2 regions of the Afipia sp. GAS231 genome follow, and region 1 is predicted to be linked to the other one. Evidence: predicted binding sites of a transcription regulator. Region 1 holds the regulator's gene; the other holds the start of a gene.

Region 1 (9,176 bases):
TGTCGTCCTTTTCCGATGGCGGAACGTAGGATTGCGAACCGGTCTGCTCGGCGCCCTCGGCTGCCGCCAGATGCCCGCGCATCGACGCCTCACCCTGCAACTCGGCGCGGCTCTTCAGCTCGTCCGGCACGACCTGAAGCACTTCGAGGTCGGGCACGACGCCCTGGGCCTGGATCGAACGCCCGGACGGCGTGTAGTAGCGCGCGGTGGTCAGTGCCAGCGCACCATTGCCCGAGCCCAGCGGAATGATGGTCTGCACCGAGCCCTTGCCGAACGAACGCGTGCCGATCAGCATGGCGCGCTTGTGGTCGTGAAGCGCGCCCGCCACGATCTCGGAGGCGGAAGCCGATCCGCCGTTGATCAGCACGACCAGCGGCTTGCCTTTGGTCAGGTCGCCGCCGCGCGCGGTGAAGCGCTGGGTTTCTTCCGGCGTGCGGCCGCGGGTCGAAACCACTTCGCCGCGGTTCATGAAGGCGCTCGTCACCGAGACCGCCTGGTCGAGCAGTCCGCCCGGATTGTTGCGGAGATCGACGACGTAACCCGCAAGCTTGTCCTGCGGGATTTCCTTTGAAATTTCCGTGATCGCCTTGCGCAAGCCGTCGGTGGTCTGCTCGTTGAAGCTGGTGATCCTGATATAGCCGATGTCGCCGCCGTCGGTGTGGTAGCGCACCGGCTTGACCCGGATCACTTCGCGCACCAGCGCGATGTCGACCGGCGCGTCGGCGCCCTTGCGAACGATCTTCAGCCTGATCTTGCTGTCGGCCGGCCCCTTCATCTTGGCCACCGCCTGGTCGAGCGAGAGCCCCTGAATCGTGTCGTCGTCGATCTGGGTGATCACGTCGCCCGACATGATGCCGGCCTTGGCTGCCGGCGTATCGTCGATCGGCGTCACCACCTTGACGAAGCCGTCTTCCATCGTGACCTCGATGCCGAGCCCGCCGAACTCGCCATGCGTGGTCTCCTGCATATCGCTCCAGCCCTTGGCGTTCATGTAACGCGAATGCGGATCGAGCGAGGAGATCATGCCGTTGATGGCGCCCTCCATCAGCTTGCTGTCGTCGGGCTTCTCGACATAGTCGGTGCGGACGCGCTCGAACACGTCACCGAACAGGTTGAGTTTCGAATAGGTGCCGGACTCGACCGCAGCCCTCGCCGCCGTCGCCAGTTGCTGAGGCCCGGCAACCAGAAGGGTCAGGCAGACGCCCGTGGCCGTGCCCAGCAGAAAGGTAATGTTCTTGCGCATCACGAGCGGTCCTTTTTTCGGTATAAGCGGCCTGGATTCACGCGGTTCCCGTGAATCGGCGTCCTGATCCGGCGAGCGCCAACACACCCTGTCATTTTGGTCGGATCAAGGCAGTTCCGGACCGGGCCACTACGGACCTTTCGGGGACCTCGGTGGAACGGGTGCATTAATGAGCAATGACAACGAGGTGCGGATCGAGCTTGCCCTGAACGCGACCGACGAGGTGCGCTTGCTGATCGGTGAGCTTGAGGCCGTGCTCGCGGCCGAGTATCCGCCGGAGCAGCGGCACGGATTGGCGCTCGACGCGATCTTTCAACCCCACGTCCGGTTCTTCGTTGCAACATTCCATGGCGCGGCGGTGGGGTGCGGCGGTGTCGCGCTCTTCCCCGACTTCGCCGAGGTCAAGCGCATGTATGTGCGGGACACCGCCCGGGGCCAGGGAGTTGCCGACGCCATTCTCGCGCGCATCGAGCAGGAAGTACGAAGTGCCGGACTTTCCCTGCTTCGTCTGGAAACAGGAACGCGCCAGATCGCGGCGATGCGGCTCTATACGCGAATGGGGTTCCGGGAGTGTGCGGCGTTCGGCGATTATGCGCTGATGGCGCCGAGCGCCATTGCGAACAGCGTGTTCCTTGAGAAGCAGGTCGGCACGTAGCTATGGCTTGCCCGCCTTCTGCAGCCCGTTCTGCCAGGTCGAGGGCTGGGTGCCGAAGCCGCGCTTGGCGCGGGTGCCGAGCCAGTAGCCGAACTGCGGCGGCACGTTGCGGAATGGCCCATCGACGCCGAGCTTCAGCGCCGCATCCATCGGCCAGTTCGGATTGTTGAGGATCTCGCGGCCGACTGCAATCAGATCGGCCTGCTTGTCGCGCAGGATCTGCTCGGCCTGATCGCCATGAATGATGAGGCCGACCGCCATGGTCATGATATCGGCGTGGCGCCTGACGTATTCCGACAGCGGCACCTGGTAGCTGTACTTGATTTCCTTGCCCAGGATCGGCGCCATCTCGGTGATGCCGCCCGATGAGCAGTCGATGACGTCGACGCCTTTGGTCTTCAGCGTCTTGGCCAGCCGCGCGCTCTGTTCCGGCCCCCACCCGGCATTGTCCTCGACCGACAGGCGGACGAACAAAGGTTTGTGATCGGGCCAGTGGGTCCGCACCGCTTCAGTGATTTCGGTGATGAAGCGCATCCGGTTGGCTTCGGAACCGCCATATTCGTCGCTGCGCTGGTTGGAGCGCTCCGACAGGAACTGGTGCACGAGATAGCCGTGCGCGCCGTGCAGCTCCAGCACGTCGAAGCCGGCTTCATGCGCGCGCCGCGCGGCATGGCCCCAGGCCTGCACCAGGTCTTTGACCTCCTGGCGTTCCAGCGCCTTCGGCACCGGCCATTTCTCGCTATGGGCAAGCGCACTCGGCGCCATCGGCGACCAGGCGTCCCAATCCTCGATGTCCGGCGAGCGTTGCAGCGGCCGGTCGCCTTCCCACGGCCGCGTCGCACGCGCCTTGCGGCCGGAATGTCCGAGCTGGATGCCGGCCACGGAATTTTGCTGCTTGATGAATTTGGCGAGACGGCTGAGCGGCTCGACAAAGGCATCGTCCCAGATGCCGAGATCGCCGACGGTGCCGCAGCCGCGCCGCTCAACCTTGGTCGATTCCACCACCACGAGGCCAGCGCCGCCGGCGGCAAATTTGCCGGCGTTCATCAAGTGCCAGTCGGTCGGAAAGCCCTTCACCGCCGAATACTGATGCATCGGCGGCACCACAATGCGATTGCGCAACTCGACGCCGCGGATCGACATCGGGGAAAACAGCAGCATGTCCGACATTTCTTGTTCCTCCCTGGCCGACATCCTGGTTCCGGTGTGTGCCGGGCGGCGTCCGCTATTTTTATCTGGCGGCTGCGGTACCGGTCTTGGTATCGGCCGGCTTGGTGTCGGACGTCTTGGCTTTCGGCTTTGCCGGCGCGGCTTTAGCGGCTTTCGGCGCGGCGTTGTCGCTGCGCACCGTTCCCCAGGGATCGGTGCTCTGCTGGGCCGGAATATTACCCAGCGACCGCTGATAGGCCCTCTCGGCTTCCTTCTCGGCCGCAATTTCCGATGGCGTTTTGGCCTTGTCCTCTTCGCCGTATTTTTGCATGGGCTTCTGCTGGGCCGCAGCGGGGGCATTCATGGCGATCGCCAACGCGATCAAGGCGACGGGGGCAACAATTCGGCTGAAGATGCGCATACGACCACTCCCAAGACGTTCGGTAACGCTTAGCACAGCTCGCGCGCCGGCTTAAGTGTCGGATTGCGCGAGGGAGCCCCTTGACGCCACCCCGGCGTTGCCCGGAGCGATACAGTTTTGTAAACGAAAACCATGAACTCCGTCGCCCCCAACTCCGCCGACGTGCTGCTGCTGTTCGACATCGGGCGCGTCGTGCTCGACATCGATTTCGGCAAGGTTATGGCAAGCTGGGCAGGCCACGCCGGCTGCACGCCGGCCGAGCTCGCCAGCCGCTTCGTCGTCGACGACAGCTTCAAGCACCACGAGGTCGGCAGGATCGACGACGCCGCGTTCTTCCAGAACCTGCGCAGCTCGCTCGGCATCGGCATCTCGGACGAGCAGTTTCTCGAAGGCTGGAACGCGATCTTCGCCGGCGAAATGCCCGGCATTGCGCCTTTGTTGGCAACGGCCGGGAAACGGCTGCCGCTCTACGCCTTCTCCAACACCAATCCGGCCCATGTCGCGCATTTCTCGCGCGCCTATGCCGACGTGCTCAGCCATTTCAGCGAAATATTCCTGTCCTCGACCATCGGCTTGAGAAAACCCGACGCTAGAGCCTATGATCATGTGGTAAAGGCGATCGGCGTGCCGGCGTCGCGAATCCTGTTCTTCGACGACGTCGCCGCCAACATCGAGGGCGCGCGCTCGCGCGGCCTGGCTGCTGTCCACGTGACATCGACGGATGACGTGGCAAAGGCACTCACCGCACTTGGGATCCAGCTTTGAAATCTGAGAGGATTTGCCCGTGGCCTTGATGCCGGTTGCCGACGCGCTTGCCGCCATTCTCGCGGGCGCCGACCCGCTGCCCGAGGAAATGGTCGCGCTCGATACCGCCTGGCATCGCGTGCTGGCGCACGACGTCGCCGCCCGCCGCACGCAGCCGCCGCAGGCGATGTCGGCAATGGACGGCTACGCGGTACGCGCCGCCGACGCCTCTAACCTCACCGCGCGGCTGAAGGTGATCGGCGAGGTCGCCGCCGGCCGCCCGTTCGAGCGCAAGGTCGGCGCGGGCGAAGCGGTGCGGATTTTCACCGGCGGTGTCATCCCCGATGGCGCCGATGCCGTCATCATCCAGGAAGACACGACGGTCCAGGGCGATCACATCGGCATCACCGAGGCCGCGGTCACCGGGCGCCATATCCGCCCCGCCGGGGTCGATTTCCGCGAGGGCGACGTCTTGCTTTCGGGTGGCAGCCGCCTCACCGACCGCGATCTGTCGCTCGCCGCCGGCATGAACTATCCGGAGCTTGCCGTGCGCCGCCGTCCCAAGGTCGCCGTGCTCGCCACCGGCGACGAGCTTGTCATGCCGGGCAACATCCCCGGCCCCGGGCAGATCGTCTATTCCAACGGCTATGCGCTGCGCGCGCTGGCGCGGGCCGAGGGCGCCGAGACCGTCGATCTCGGCATTGCCGCCGACACGGTCGCCGCCACCACCGAAGGCATCCGCCGCGCCCGCGATACCGGCGCCGACATCCTGATCACCACCGGCGGGGCGTCCGTCGGCGACCACGACCTCGTCAAGCAGTCGCTGGAGGCCGAGGACGTCGCCATGGCGTTCTGGCGGATCGCGATGCGGCCCGGCAAGCCGATGATGCATGGACGGTTAGGGGCGATGCGGGTGATCGGCCTGCCCGGCAATCCGGTCTCGTCCTATGTCTGCGGTTTCCTGTTTCTGGTGCCGTTGATTCGCGCGCTTTCGGGCCGCAAAAACATCCATCACGTCAGGGAGCCCGCGCTGCTCGGCCGAGATCTTAGCGCCAACGACCAGCGCGAAGACTATCTGCGCGCCCGCCTCGAGGAGCATGCCGACGGCACGCTGACGGCGGTACCGGTCAATCATCAGGACTCGTCGCTGCTTGGAAATCTCGCTGCGGCACGGGCACTTCTGATACGTCCGCCGTTTGCGCCGGCGGCTCAGAAGGGCGCGCCTTGCGAGGTCCTTCGGCTGCCGGGGTGAAGCCCTGCGCGACACCTGCTGCCAAAACCCGGCCCACGTTCACCCCAAATTAAGTGGTTGCGGAACACATATCGAACATATAGTGTCCGTTCATGATTTGTTTCGAGAATTAGTGTCTACCTGGGGAGTTTTTTGAACTCCCGGGAATCCAGACCTGAAGTCTCGAAACCGGACGAACGCCGCCAACCGGGGGAATGCTCGCGATGCTTACGCGCAAACAGTACGAACTTCTGCGTTTCATCAATGAACGGCTGAAGGAGGCCGGGGTACCGCCCTCGTTCGACGAGATGAAGGACGCGCTCGACCTGCGTTCGAAATCCGGCATCCACCGCCTCATCACCGCGCTGGAAGAGCGCGGCTTCATCCGCCGCCTGCCCAACCGCGCCCGCGCCATCGAGGTCATCAAGCTTCCCGAACTGGCCGGCAGCGGTAACGGCAATGGCCGCCGCGGCTTCACGCCGAGTGTCATCGAGGGCACGTTGGGCAAGGTCCGCACCGCCAGCGCCGCCGCCGAGGATGACAGCAACCGCCCGGTCTCCGTCCCCGTGATGGGCCGGATCGCCGCCGGTACGCCGATCGAGGCGCTGCAGACCCGCAGCCACACCATCAGCGTGCCGCCCGACATGCTCGGAAGCGGCGAACATTACGCGCTCGAAGTGCGCGGCGACTCGATGGTGGACGCCGGCATTCTCGACGGCGACATGGCTCTGATCCAGCGCAACGAGACCGCCGACACCGGCGATATCGTGGTGGCCCTGATCGACGAGGAGGAAGCCACCCTGAAGCGCTTCCGCCGCCGCGGCGCCTCGATCGCGCTCGAGCCCGCCAATGCCTCCTACGAGGTCCGCATCCTGCCGCCGAACCGGGTCCGGATTCAGGGCAAGCTGATCGGGCTGTACCGAAAGTATTGATCGGCGCCCGTCAGGCGCCGGCCCCGACATCGACCAATGCCCCGGCCGTCGGCCGGGGTTTTTTGTTGCGCCTTTGGAACCAAGACGCGTTAGCGCGTTTGTGATGGAAGGCACCGGCGTGGAGCCGCAGAATTGCCCCGAAGGCGGACGAGGCTCCGCGCCAATGTCCACTCTGATAGAGGCCTGTGCCTCCGAGAGACACGGGTCAGCTATCTCAATCGAGGGAGCCATCCGATGTGTGACTATAGTCTGCACGCCGTGGCATCGCGCCCCGCCAAAGTCGGAGAGACGCTGATCACCACCACCTTCCGCGGTACGTCGACCCGCGGCTTTGCATCCGAAAACGAACTTGCCGTCGCGGTCTGCATGCTTCCCGGCACCGAGCTCGCGTTCGCGCGAGAGGTCAAATATGACAACCGCTGGATCTGGACGCGGACGCTCGACTGGCGGGTCGGCGTTTTCAACCATATCGAGCCTGAGACGCCCGATCGTCACCACGATGCGATCGAATTTCCGGACGGAAGCCGCGTGCTGGTGACCCAGTTGTGCGAAGGCCAGCACGTCACCGTGCTGCAACTGCCGGTGCTTACGCCGGCCGTGGAACGCGCGCCTGCGGCCGTTGCGCCGACGGCGACGACCTCATTTTTCATCGGCTGAGTCCTGCGGATGAAACACTTCGCCGGCCACAGCCGGCGGAGTGACACCGACGAATTGGGGAGCGAGCGGTGGTCAACAAGGTTACATGGCAACGCGCCGGACGCGTCACCGAGCCTGGCCGCTACATGTTCAGGTTCGGCTGGCTGACGGTGAGCGCCGACGATCTCGCGATCTGGCGGCAGTATCCGGAAGCCGCCTTCACGCTGGTCTACCTGCCCTCGGAGCCGGATGCGCCGGAAGAGTTTCATCTCGGCGCTTTTGAGCTACCGACCAGCTCCGCGCCGAGCGAGCATTGACGCAGAGCCTTTTCGGTTCTGATTGAATCAGAACCGGGCTCTACTTTTTTGTTTTGACGCGTTTTCTCTACGCGAACCGGCGTCCACTTCGCTCGAAAACGCTATGGCGCACCTCACTCCTCCGCCTGCAGGTCAGCGTCCGACGGCGTCGCATCGACGGCGCGCGGCGACGGCTTGCGCGGCGCCAGCACGGCGCTGTCGGTTTCGCCGTCCTCGGCGATCGCCTTTGACCAAGGACGGTCGATCCCTCCAGGTTTGACGGCGTCGACGACAAATCCGTCGCGGCCGCGCCGCAGCGCCAGCGCGCCCTGCCGGCGCAGGCGCTCGGTGTCGATCACCGACGCGGCGCAGCCACCAGGCGGCTGCCGCATCGTCACGATCAGCGCCGTGCGCTCGCAATCATCCGCCAGCGCCTCGGGCCGCTGCGCCCATGCGACCAGGGCGCCATTAGACGATGCGGTCACGCAGCCGTTGTCGTCGCAGGAGACGCCCTCACCGAGTGTGGCGTCGTCGGCGGTTCGCACATCGGCATCCCCCGCCAGCCACTCCCGGACCAGGAAGGCATCCTTGGAGCCTTTGGCGGCCTGCATCAGATGCAGCCGCCCGTCCTGGCCGCGTACGCCGACATGGCGGCCATCGGCGGACACCAGGATATCCGGCTGAGGCAGCCGCGCCGCCCACACTGTCGCGACCAGCAGCAGCGCCACGCCGGACCAGCGCAGCGGCGTGCGCAACAGGCCGAGCAGGATGATGCCGGCACTGGCGGCAATCAGTGGACCGATGCCGAACGCCGGCACCCGGCCGACTGCCCCGGGCAAGCCCGCAACCCACTGCGTCACCGAGATCATCCAGTCGATGCCGAGCCCCATCAGCCACCAGAAGAAGCCGTCGAAGCCGAACGGCATGGCGACCAGACCGAGCAGGCCCGCCGGCATCACCACCGCCGAGACCACCGGCATCGCCGCGAGATTGGCCAGCACCCCATAGGGCGTCACCCGATGAAAGTGAAACGCCGCGTACGGCGTGGTCGCGAGCCCCGCCACCAGCGAGGCCAACAGCAGCACCATGATTTCACGGCCGCCCCACAGCGCGACGCGCGCGGTCGCGGAATGTTCTGCGGTGGCGAACAAACGCGGCATGCCGATCTGCACCAGCGCGACCAAACCCAGCGTCGCCGCAAACGACATCTGAAAGCTCGGATGTACCAAAGCCTCCGGCGCGATCGCGAGCACGATCATGGCCGCGACCGCGAGCGTGCGGAAGGTGACGGCGCGGCGGTCGACCATGACCGCGATCAGCACCACCGCGGTCATGAAGAACGACCGTTGCGTCGCGACCTCGGCGCCCGACAGCAGCAGATAGAAGGCGGCGGCCACAAGGGCTGCCGCCGCCGACCATTTCTTGATCGGTTAGCTCGCGGTCAACGCCGGAAACAGTGCCAGCAGCGCCCGCACCGCAAAGAACACGACGCCGGCGACCACAGCCATGTGGTAACCCGAGATCGACAGCACGTGGCCGAGGCCGGAGATGAACATCGCGTCGTTGACCGGCGTCGTGATCGCATCGCGGCGCCCGGTCAGAAGTGCGGTCGCGATCGCGCGCCGGTCGCCGTCGAGCACGGTGCGGATCCGGGCGTCGATCGCATCGCGCAGGTTCTGCATCAGGGCCGAATAGCGCAACGCCCACCCGCCGGCGGCCGGCGGCTCCGTGGTCCTGATCGCGCCCATCGCGAAGCCGGAAGCCCCGATCCCGGAGAAGAACATGTCGCGGCCGAAATCGTAGGAGCCCGGCCGCAGCGGCGCCAGCGGCGGCAACAGCCGCGCCTTCAACTCGACGAAACTGCCGACC
Region 2 (7,001 bases), 2.2 Mb from region 1:
GGGTGCGCCGCCCGCGCACGGTGGCGACCGCAAAGCCTGCGATCAGCAGCAACAGCCCGATCGCGGCCGAGGTCGTCAGCAGCAGCAGGCCGGCCTCGATCGACCAGGCGAACCAGGCGCTGCGCCGGTTCTGGCCGATGATCTGCCATGAATGCAGCAGCAACAGCGCCCATAGCGGCCGCGCCAGCACCAGCGGGCCGAATTCGACGCCGGGCGAGCTGAACGCCACCACCGTCATCGAGAGCAGCACCGCCAGCACCGCCTGCTGGCCGCCGACGATGGCGCGCGCGAGCTGATAGAAGGTCCAGAAGGTGGCGATCGCACAGAGCTGCGCCAGCAGATAGACGCCGAACATGTGATTGCCGACGGCGCGGAAGGCGATATCGGCGAGCCAGAACGCCAGCGGCGGACCGAACCAGGTTCCGACCTGGTACTCCCGGCCGAACGCCAGCACGGTCGCGAGTTCCCCGGGCGGGCTGCGATAGATCAGCACCGGCAGCATCAGCCAGAGGGCGGCCTGCAGCAGCACCACAAGCCAGACCACCAGCCGCGGCCGGGCGCGGATCAGTTCGACAACCAGGGAGGTGAAACGCATGAACCGTCCGAAATGCCCGGGCCGAGAAGCCCTGTCCGATGGCATTTGATAGAGCGCGGAGGCTGCGGAGGCAACCGTAGCGTTTTCAAGCGAAGTGGATCCGGTTCGCGTCAAGAAAACGCGTCAGAAAATAAAGTCCTAAACGGCTACCGGAAATTCGGTCACGATTTGGGTTTCGAGCGTAAATAGATCGCGCTCGACGACAACGTTCTCCGGATAGTGCTTCTCGCGCGCGGCGACGACAGGCGCAAAGAAGCGGCGGTGGTGCACGCTCGGACCCAGCCGGTCCAGCGCCTCGCGATGTTCCGGCACCGCGTAGCCCTTGTGGGTCTCAAAACCGTAGCCCGGGCAATCCAGCGCCAGCGCGCACATCAGCCGGTCGCGCGTCACCTTGGCGATGATCGAAGCGGCGGCGATCGACATCACGATGCCATCGCCGCCGATCACGGCGTCGCAATCGCAGGCGACGTCAAGCCGGTCGCGGCCGTCGACAAAAACGTGTCGTGGGTTTTCCGGCAGCGCCTGCACGGCGCGGGTCAGCGCCCACAGCGAGGCGCGCAGGATATTGTCGCGGTCGATCCGCGCCGGCGAGGCAAAGGCAACCGCAAACGACGCTGTCGCGCAGATCTCCTCGAACAATTCCTCACGGCGCTCGGCGGTGAGCCGCTTGGAATCGTCGATGCCTTTTGGAATTCGTTTCGGATCCAGCACGACGGCGGCCGCCACCACGGGGCCTGCCAGCGGCCCGCGTCCGGCCTCGTCGCAACCGGCCACCGGCCAGACGCCGCGCTTGATCAGCGCGCGCTCGCGGCGAAAGCTCGGCGGCGTCACCGCGATCGCACCCTTGGCTTTTGGCTTTGAAGACTTGTCCCGAATCATGCCGGGATGGTGCGAAAGTGGACACTGCGACGCAACCGGAAACCGCGTTCAATTCCCGCTATTCAATCCAACCTTTGCCAGCAAATACCGAAGCCTAGTCCGGCAGATGAACCCGCCGGTCATCGCCGACCTCGATGCCCGGCGCGACCACGACCTCCCAGGGATGGTTGTCGGGATCGCCGAAATAGCCGGAGTAGCCGCCATAGTCGGTCTGGTGCGCGGGCTTCAGCAGCGAGGCGCCCATCGAAATCGCGAAATCCAGCACCCGGTCGACTTCTTCAACCGAGCCGCAGTTCCAGGCCAGCGTCATGCCGCGAAAGGCTTTGGGCCGCGGCTGGTCCGGCAGCGTGACATCCGCCGCCAGTTGATCCCACGGGAACAGCCCGATCACCGTGCCGCCGGTATCGAAGAAAGCGACGGCCTCGCCGGTGGCGCGCATCTTTCGTTTAAATCCCAATGCTTCGTAGAAGGCGATGCTGGCGCGGATGTTGCTGACGCCGAGGGTGACGACGGTGAAGCGCGGGGTGGGTGGTTTGGTACTCATTACATCCTCCTGGTCATTGCGAGCGAAGCGAAGCAATCCAGCGCTTCGCGAGACAAAGAAAGTCTGGATTGCTTCGTCGCTTGCGCTCCTCGCAATGACGAGCTGCTAAAACAAACTCAACTGCTGCCCGTTTCGGTTCGGCTTGATGAAGTGATCCGTCGTCAACTTGGTGCGGCGCTTGTTGAGGCCGAGCTTCTCGCAGGCGACTTCGAAACGGCGCCCGATCATCCAGGCCATCGGGCCGGTGCCCTTCATCCGCATGCCCCACTTTGCGTCGTAGTCGCGGCCGCCGCGCATGTCGCGGATCAAAGTGAAGACGTGGCGATAGCGGTCGGGATAATTCGCCATCAGCCATTCGCGGAACAGATCGCGCACCTCCAGCGGCAGCCTCAGCAAGACGTAGCTGGCCTCCTTGGCGCCGGCATGGGCGGCGGCATCGAGAATGCGCTCGATCTCGGAATCGTTCAGCGCCGGGATCACGGGTGCTACCATGACGGTCGCCGGAATGCCGGCGTCCGTCAGTTTGCGGATCGCTTCCAGACGTTTTGGCGGCGTCGAGGCCCGCGGCTCCATGGTGCGTGCGAGCTTGGGGTCGAGCGTCGTCACCGAAAGCGCGACCTTGACCAGGTTGCGCTTCGCCATTCGCTGGAGAATATCGATGTCGCGCACGACCAGCGCCGATTTGGTAACGATGCCGACGGGATGGCCGACGCGCTCCAGCACTTCGAGAATGCCGCGCATGATTTTGTGCTCGCACTCGATCGGCTGATAGGGATCGGTGTTGGTGCCGATCGCGATCATGCGCGGTTCGTAACCGGGCGCCGCCAGTTCCTTCTCGAGCAGTTCGGGCGCGTCCGGTTTGACGAGCAGTTTGGATTCGAAGTCGAGCCCGGGCGACAGGCCGAGATAGGCGTGGGTCGGCCGTGCGAAGCAGTAGACGCAGCCGTGCTCGCAGCCGCGATACGGGTTGATCGAGCGGTCGAAGCCGATATCGGGCGAGTCGTTGCGGGCGATGACCTTGCGCGAGGTGTCGATCGAGACCGTGGTCTTGAACGGCGGCAGGTCGTCGAGGCTCTGCCAGCCGTCGTCGAAGGCGACCCGCGCCTCGGCTTCGAACCGGCCGCTGTCATTGGACTGGGCGCCGCGGCCGCGCCGCCGTTCGCGCTCGATGGCAACAGCGAGTTCGGGAAAAGGAGTCGCACCCGCCGGAGCGGAGGGCGCCGTGACCGGCGGGTGCTTGAGGGCATGAGAGGATGCTCGGCTCATGCGTCAGTACATAGCACGCCTTGAGAACAAATCAAGAACATGAATCGCAACGATCCACAGCGCGCGCGAAAAAATGCTGCTTGACCCACCCTTAGCGGCTGCCGCAAAAAACTGCACAACAGTGGCTGTTTTGAATGTGACAAGGTGATAACAGTGCAGCGTTTTTCACAGATTGAGCCACCGAAGCCTCATTCATGCTGAGCGTCATCATTCCGACCGAAGGGGTCGAACAGCCGGCCGTCGCCACCCTTGCGGCGCTGGTGCCGGGCGCCGCTGCCGGCATCATCCGCGAGGTGCTGCTGGTCGATCGGGCCGGCACCGGTGTGATCGAACGGGTCGCCGACGTCGCCGGCTGCGGCTTTCTGGCGTTCGAGGGCACCCGCGCCGCAGCAATGGCGGCGGGTGCGCGAACCGCACGCTCGCCGTGGCTGATGTTCCTGCATGCCGGCGCCGTGCTCGATTCAGGTTGGATCGAAGAGACCACGCAATTCATCCAGGGCGTTGCCAACAGCGGCCGGCCCCGCGCCGGCGTGTTCCGCTACGCCCGCTCGCCCTATGCCGACATTGGTTTCCGCGACGGCCTCAAGTTCCTCGCCCGCATGGTCGCGGGGCCATCGGCCGAACAGGGGCTCTTGATCGCCCGCGACCACTACGACCGGCTCGGCGGCTACCGGCCGGACTCGCGCCGTTCCGAGGCGCGGCTGCTGCGCCAGCTCGGCCGCTCCGCGCGCACGACCCTGCGCAGCCGGATCATGGTGGTGGCCTGAACCTAACTCGCCTCTCCCGCTTGCGGGGGCGAGACGAGCGAAGCTCGCTCTTAGGCCGACGCGCTCGAAGAGCGCGGCGGGTGGGGCTCTCTCCTCGCAGGCAGTGTCGACGTTGAAGCACCCCCGCCCCAGCCCTCCCCCGCAAGCGGGAGAGGGAGCGGGCGGTGCCGATGCTGCCGGACCCAAAATATCGAAAACAACCCCATACACAGTAGAACTGGAACCGGTGCGCCACGGAAATATACTTGCCAAAGTCAAATAATTAATTGACAATGGCAAGTATCGAGGTTTGCCATGACTTCCAGAAATTCGGCCCAGACGGATTCCGACCACGAGGTCGAGGCAGTTCGCGCCTTCAACCGCTTCTACACCCGCAAGCTCGGCGTGCTCGACCAGCAGCTGCTGAAAAGCCCGTATTCGCTGAGCGAGGCGCGGGTGCTGTACGAGCTCGCCCACCGCGAGGACCTGTCCGCCAAGGAGATCGGCAGCGAGCTGGGCCTCGATGCCGGATACCTCAGCCGGATCGTCCAGAATTTCGACGAGAACGGCCTGATCACGCGCAAGCCGCTGCCGACGGACCGTCGGCAGTACCGGCTCAGCCTGACCGCCAAGGGCCGGCAGGCCTTTGCCAAACTCGAGCGCAGTTCCCAGGACGACGTCGGCGCGATGCTGGCGGGCCTACCGGCAGGCGGCAGTGAAAGGCTGATCGGCGCCATGGCCCTGATCGAACGGCTGCTCGGCGCGCCGGATACCCCGCCACCGCCAGCCATCCTGCGCGGCCCCCGCCCCGGCGACATGGGATGGGTGGTGCAGAGCCACGGCGCGCTCTACGCCAGCGAATACGGCTTCGATTCCTCGTTCGAGGGCCTGGTCGCGGAGATCACGGCAAAGTTCCTCGCCTCGTTCGACGCTTCACGGGAACGCTGCTGGATCGCCGATATCGACGGCGCACAGGTCGGCTCGGTGTTTCTGGTGCGACACACCGACGATGTCGCGAAAATCCGCCTGTTGCTGGTCGATCCCGCCGGGCGCGGACAGCGCCTGGGCCAGCGGCTGGTCGCCGAATGCATCGCCTTCACAAAGGCCTGCGGCTACCGCAAGATCACGCTGTGGACCCAGAGCATCCTGCTGGCCGCCCGCAAGATCTATCAGGATGCCGGCTTCGTGCTGGTGGCTGATGAGGCGAACCGCAGTTTCGGGCAAGACCTGATCAGCGAGACCTGGGAACTGGAGCTATGAAGCCCGGCCGTCGCGACCCGCCCCCGCGACGCGTCACGCCGGATCTGATCGCGTTTTACATCAAGCGCGCGCATCAACTGCGCGCGGAATATTATCGCAATATGTGGCGCGCGGTATGGTCGTGGTTGATCGGGATCGGGCGGCGCCAATTGTAGCCACCGTCATTGCGAGCGAAGCGAAGCAATCCATCTTGCTGCGCAAAAGAAAGAATGGATTGCTTCGTCGCTTTGCTCCCTTGCACAAACGCTTCGCGTTTGTTGCAGGCAATGACGGAGAGTGCAGCGCGTAGCAACCATTAAAGCTAAGCATCTTTTTCGATCCACGGGGTACCGCGTTGAACGACGGTGTTGGCGTAGATCAGGAGCTTGCGGGCGCAGGCGATGAGTGCGGCGTTATGATGCTTTCCGGATGCTATTAGGCGTGCGTAGAGCATGGTGAGGGCCTTGTTCCACCGGAACACTGCTGGGAGGGCTGCCGCGAACAGGGAGCGCCGCAAGCGAGCTCGGCCGCCGGCGATGTGGCGTTGCCCTTTTTGCTGCCCGCTGTCGTTGTCGAAGGGAGCAAGTCCGGCGAGGGCTGCGGCTTCCTCCCGGCTCACGCGACCAAGCTCGGGCATACGGATAATGATTGCCAGTGCAGTCCGCTCACCGATTCCAGGAATACTGAGCACCAGATCAAAGCGAGCGGCGAGATCGGGGTGAGAGCGTAATTGCTTGGCAATGTAACGAACCTGGGCGAGCCGTCGCGCGTTCCATCGAGCAATTTCGCCAAGAACCATTCGCCGCAACCGAGGCTCGTGGATATGTTCCAGCCGGGTCTTGAAGCGCCTGAGATCCTCATCGATTTGATCGAGGAAAGTCAGATTTTCAGCCAATTCAGCCAGACGTGAATCTGGCGTAGTCTTCGGCGGATCGAGCGTTGCTGTGCAAGCCGCGATCAAGACCGCGTCGAGCGCATCGTTCTTGGCGCGGCACAGATGCACCCGGCCAAACGCCTTGACCTGGATCGGCTGCAGCACCAGCACGGTAAAGCCTGCCTCGCGTAAATGCTCCACCACACCACGTTCATACCCGCCGGTCGCCTCGATGCCGACGCGCGTCACGCCGGCCTTGGCTAGGTAACCGGCAAGGGCTCGCCAGCCAGGCAAGACGTTTGCGACCTGCCAACGCTCGGCACGATCGTGAACTGCGATGTCCAGTTTGGACTTGGACGTATCGATTCCAGCCGTCGTTATGATAATCTGTGTCATCTTCGTCGACCCTGCCTTGTGAAGCGAACCAAGTTGTTCCGGCAACCATCCGGGTCCGATGAAGGTGCTGACGACGATCTCGCTACGGAGCAGCCAAAAGTGGCTCTGGATGGGTACGATCCGATCGCCAGCGGCCTGCCGCGGATTGCCGTCCGTGGCAGGCCATTCCTTTCGGAACACACCGACAATAATCGATTTTGCTATTACAAGGATGGGTTGCAAGATCCCCACGTGAAAGCGCCGCCGTCCTTGCGGACAGCGGCGCTAGCAGAAGGCCGAAGCCAGAGATCGGCGATGTCGTGTAATTACTTCACGCCGGAGTCGTGCTTGTTCTTCGCGTAGAGCGCCTTGTCGGCGGCACTCACATTGCTCAAGAGCGGGTTGGTCGGGGTCGCGGCAGCGGCGACCTCTTTCGGCTTCGCCTTGCCTTTGGCCAAAGCACCTGAAGTGGAGACGGCGAGG

The links. The regulator LexA, encoded in region 1, represses DNA repair genes until DNA is damaged. The targets are predictions, from matches to a motif close to TGTTCNNNNTGTGTTCNG.
Region 2: a site for LexA is predicted at 3,307-3,324, ahead of BLS26_RS26905 (PA0069 family radical SAM protein). Genes of this name have one in related genera too.

What each region holds. Positions count from the first base shown of each region.
Region 1 covers NZ_LT629703.1:265,580-274,755, forward strand. Annotated here, with positions in the region: gene BLS26_RS01180 (S41 family peptidase) at 1-1,243, opposite strand, end outside; gene BLS26_RS01185 (GNAT family N-acetyltransferase) at 1,413-1,898, shown strand; gene BLS26_RS01190 (NADH:flavin oxidoreductase/NADH oxidase) at 1,899-3,068, opposite strand; gene BLS26_RS01195 (hypothetical protein) at 3,130-3,468, opposite strand; gene BLS26_RS01200 (HAD-IA family hydrolase) at 3,601-4,233, shown strand; gene glp (gephyrin-like molybdotransferase Glp) at 4,253-5,464, shown strand; gene lexA (transcriptional repressor LexA) at 5,668-6,375, shown strand; gene BLS26_RS01215 (hypothetical protein) at 6,610-7,032, shown strand; gene BLS26_RS01220 (hypothetical protein) at 7,101-7,328, shown strand; partial or broken gene BLS26_RS01225 (ComEC/Rec2 family competence protein) at 7,442-9,176, opposite strand, start outside.
Region 2 covers NZ_LT629703.1:5,670,632-5,677,632, reverse strand. Annotated here, with positions in the region: gene BLS26_RS26920 (glycosyltransferase family 39 protein) at 1-595, opposite strand, end outside; gene BLS26_RS26915 (ribonuclease HII) at 734-1,474, opposite strand; gene BLS26_RS26910 (VOC family protein) at 1,569-2,018, opposite strand; gene BLS26_RS26905 (PA0069 family radical SAM protein) at 2,124-3,284, opposite strand; gene BLS26_RS26900 (glycosyl transferase) at 3,479-4,051, shown strand; gene BLS26_RS26895 (helix-turn-helix domain-containing GNAT family N-acetyltransferase) at 4,346-5,290, shown strand; gene BLS26_RS37310 (RSP_7527 family protein) at 5,287-5,445, shown strand; gene BLS26_RS26890 (IS110 family transposase) at 5,592-6,761, opposite strand; gene BLS26_RS26885 (hypothetical protein) at 6,845-7,001, opposite strand, start outside.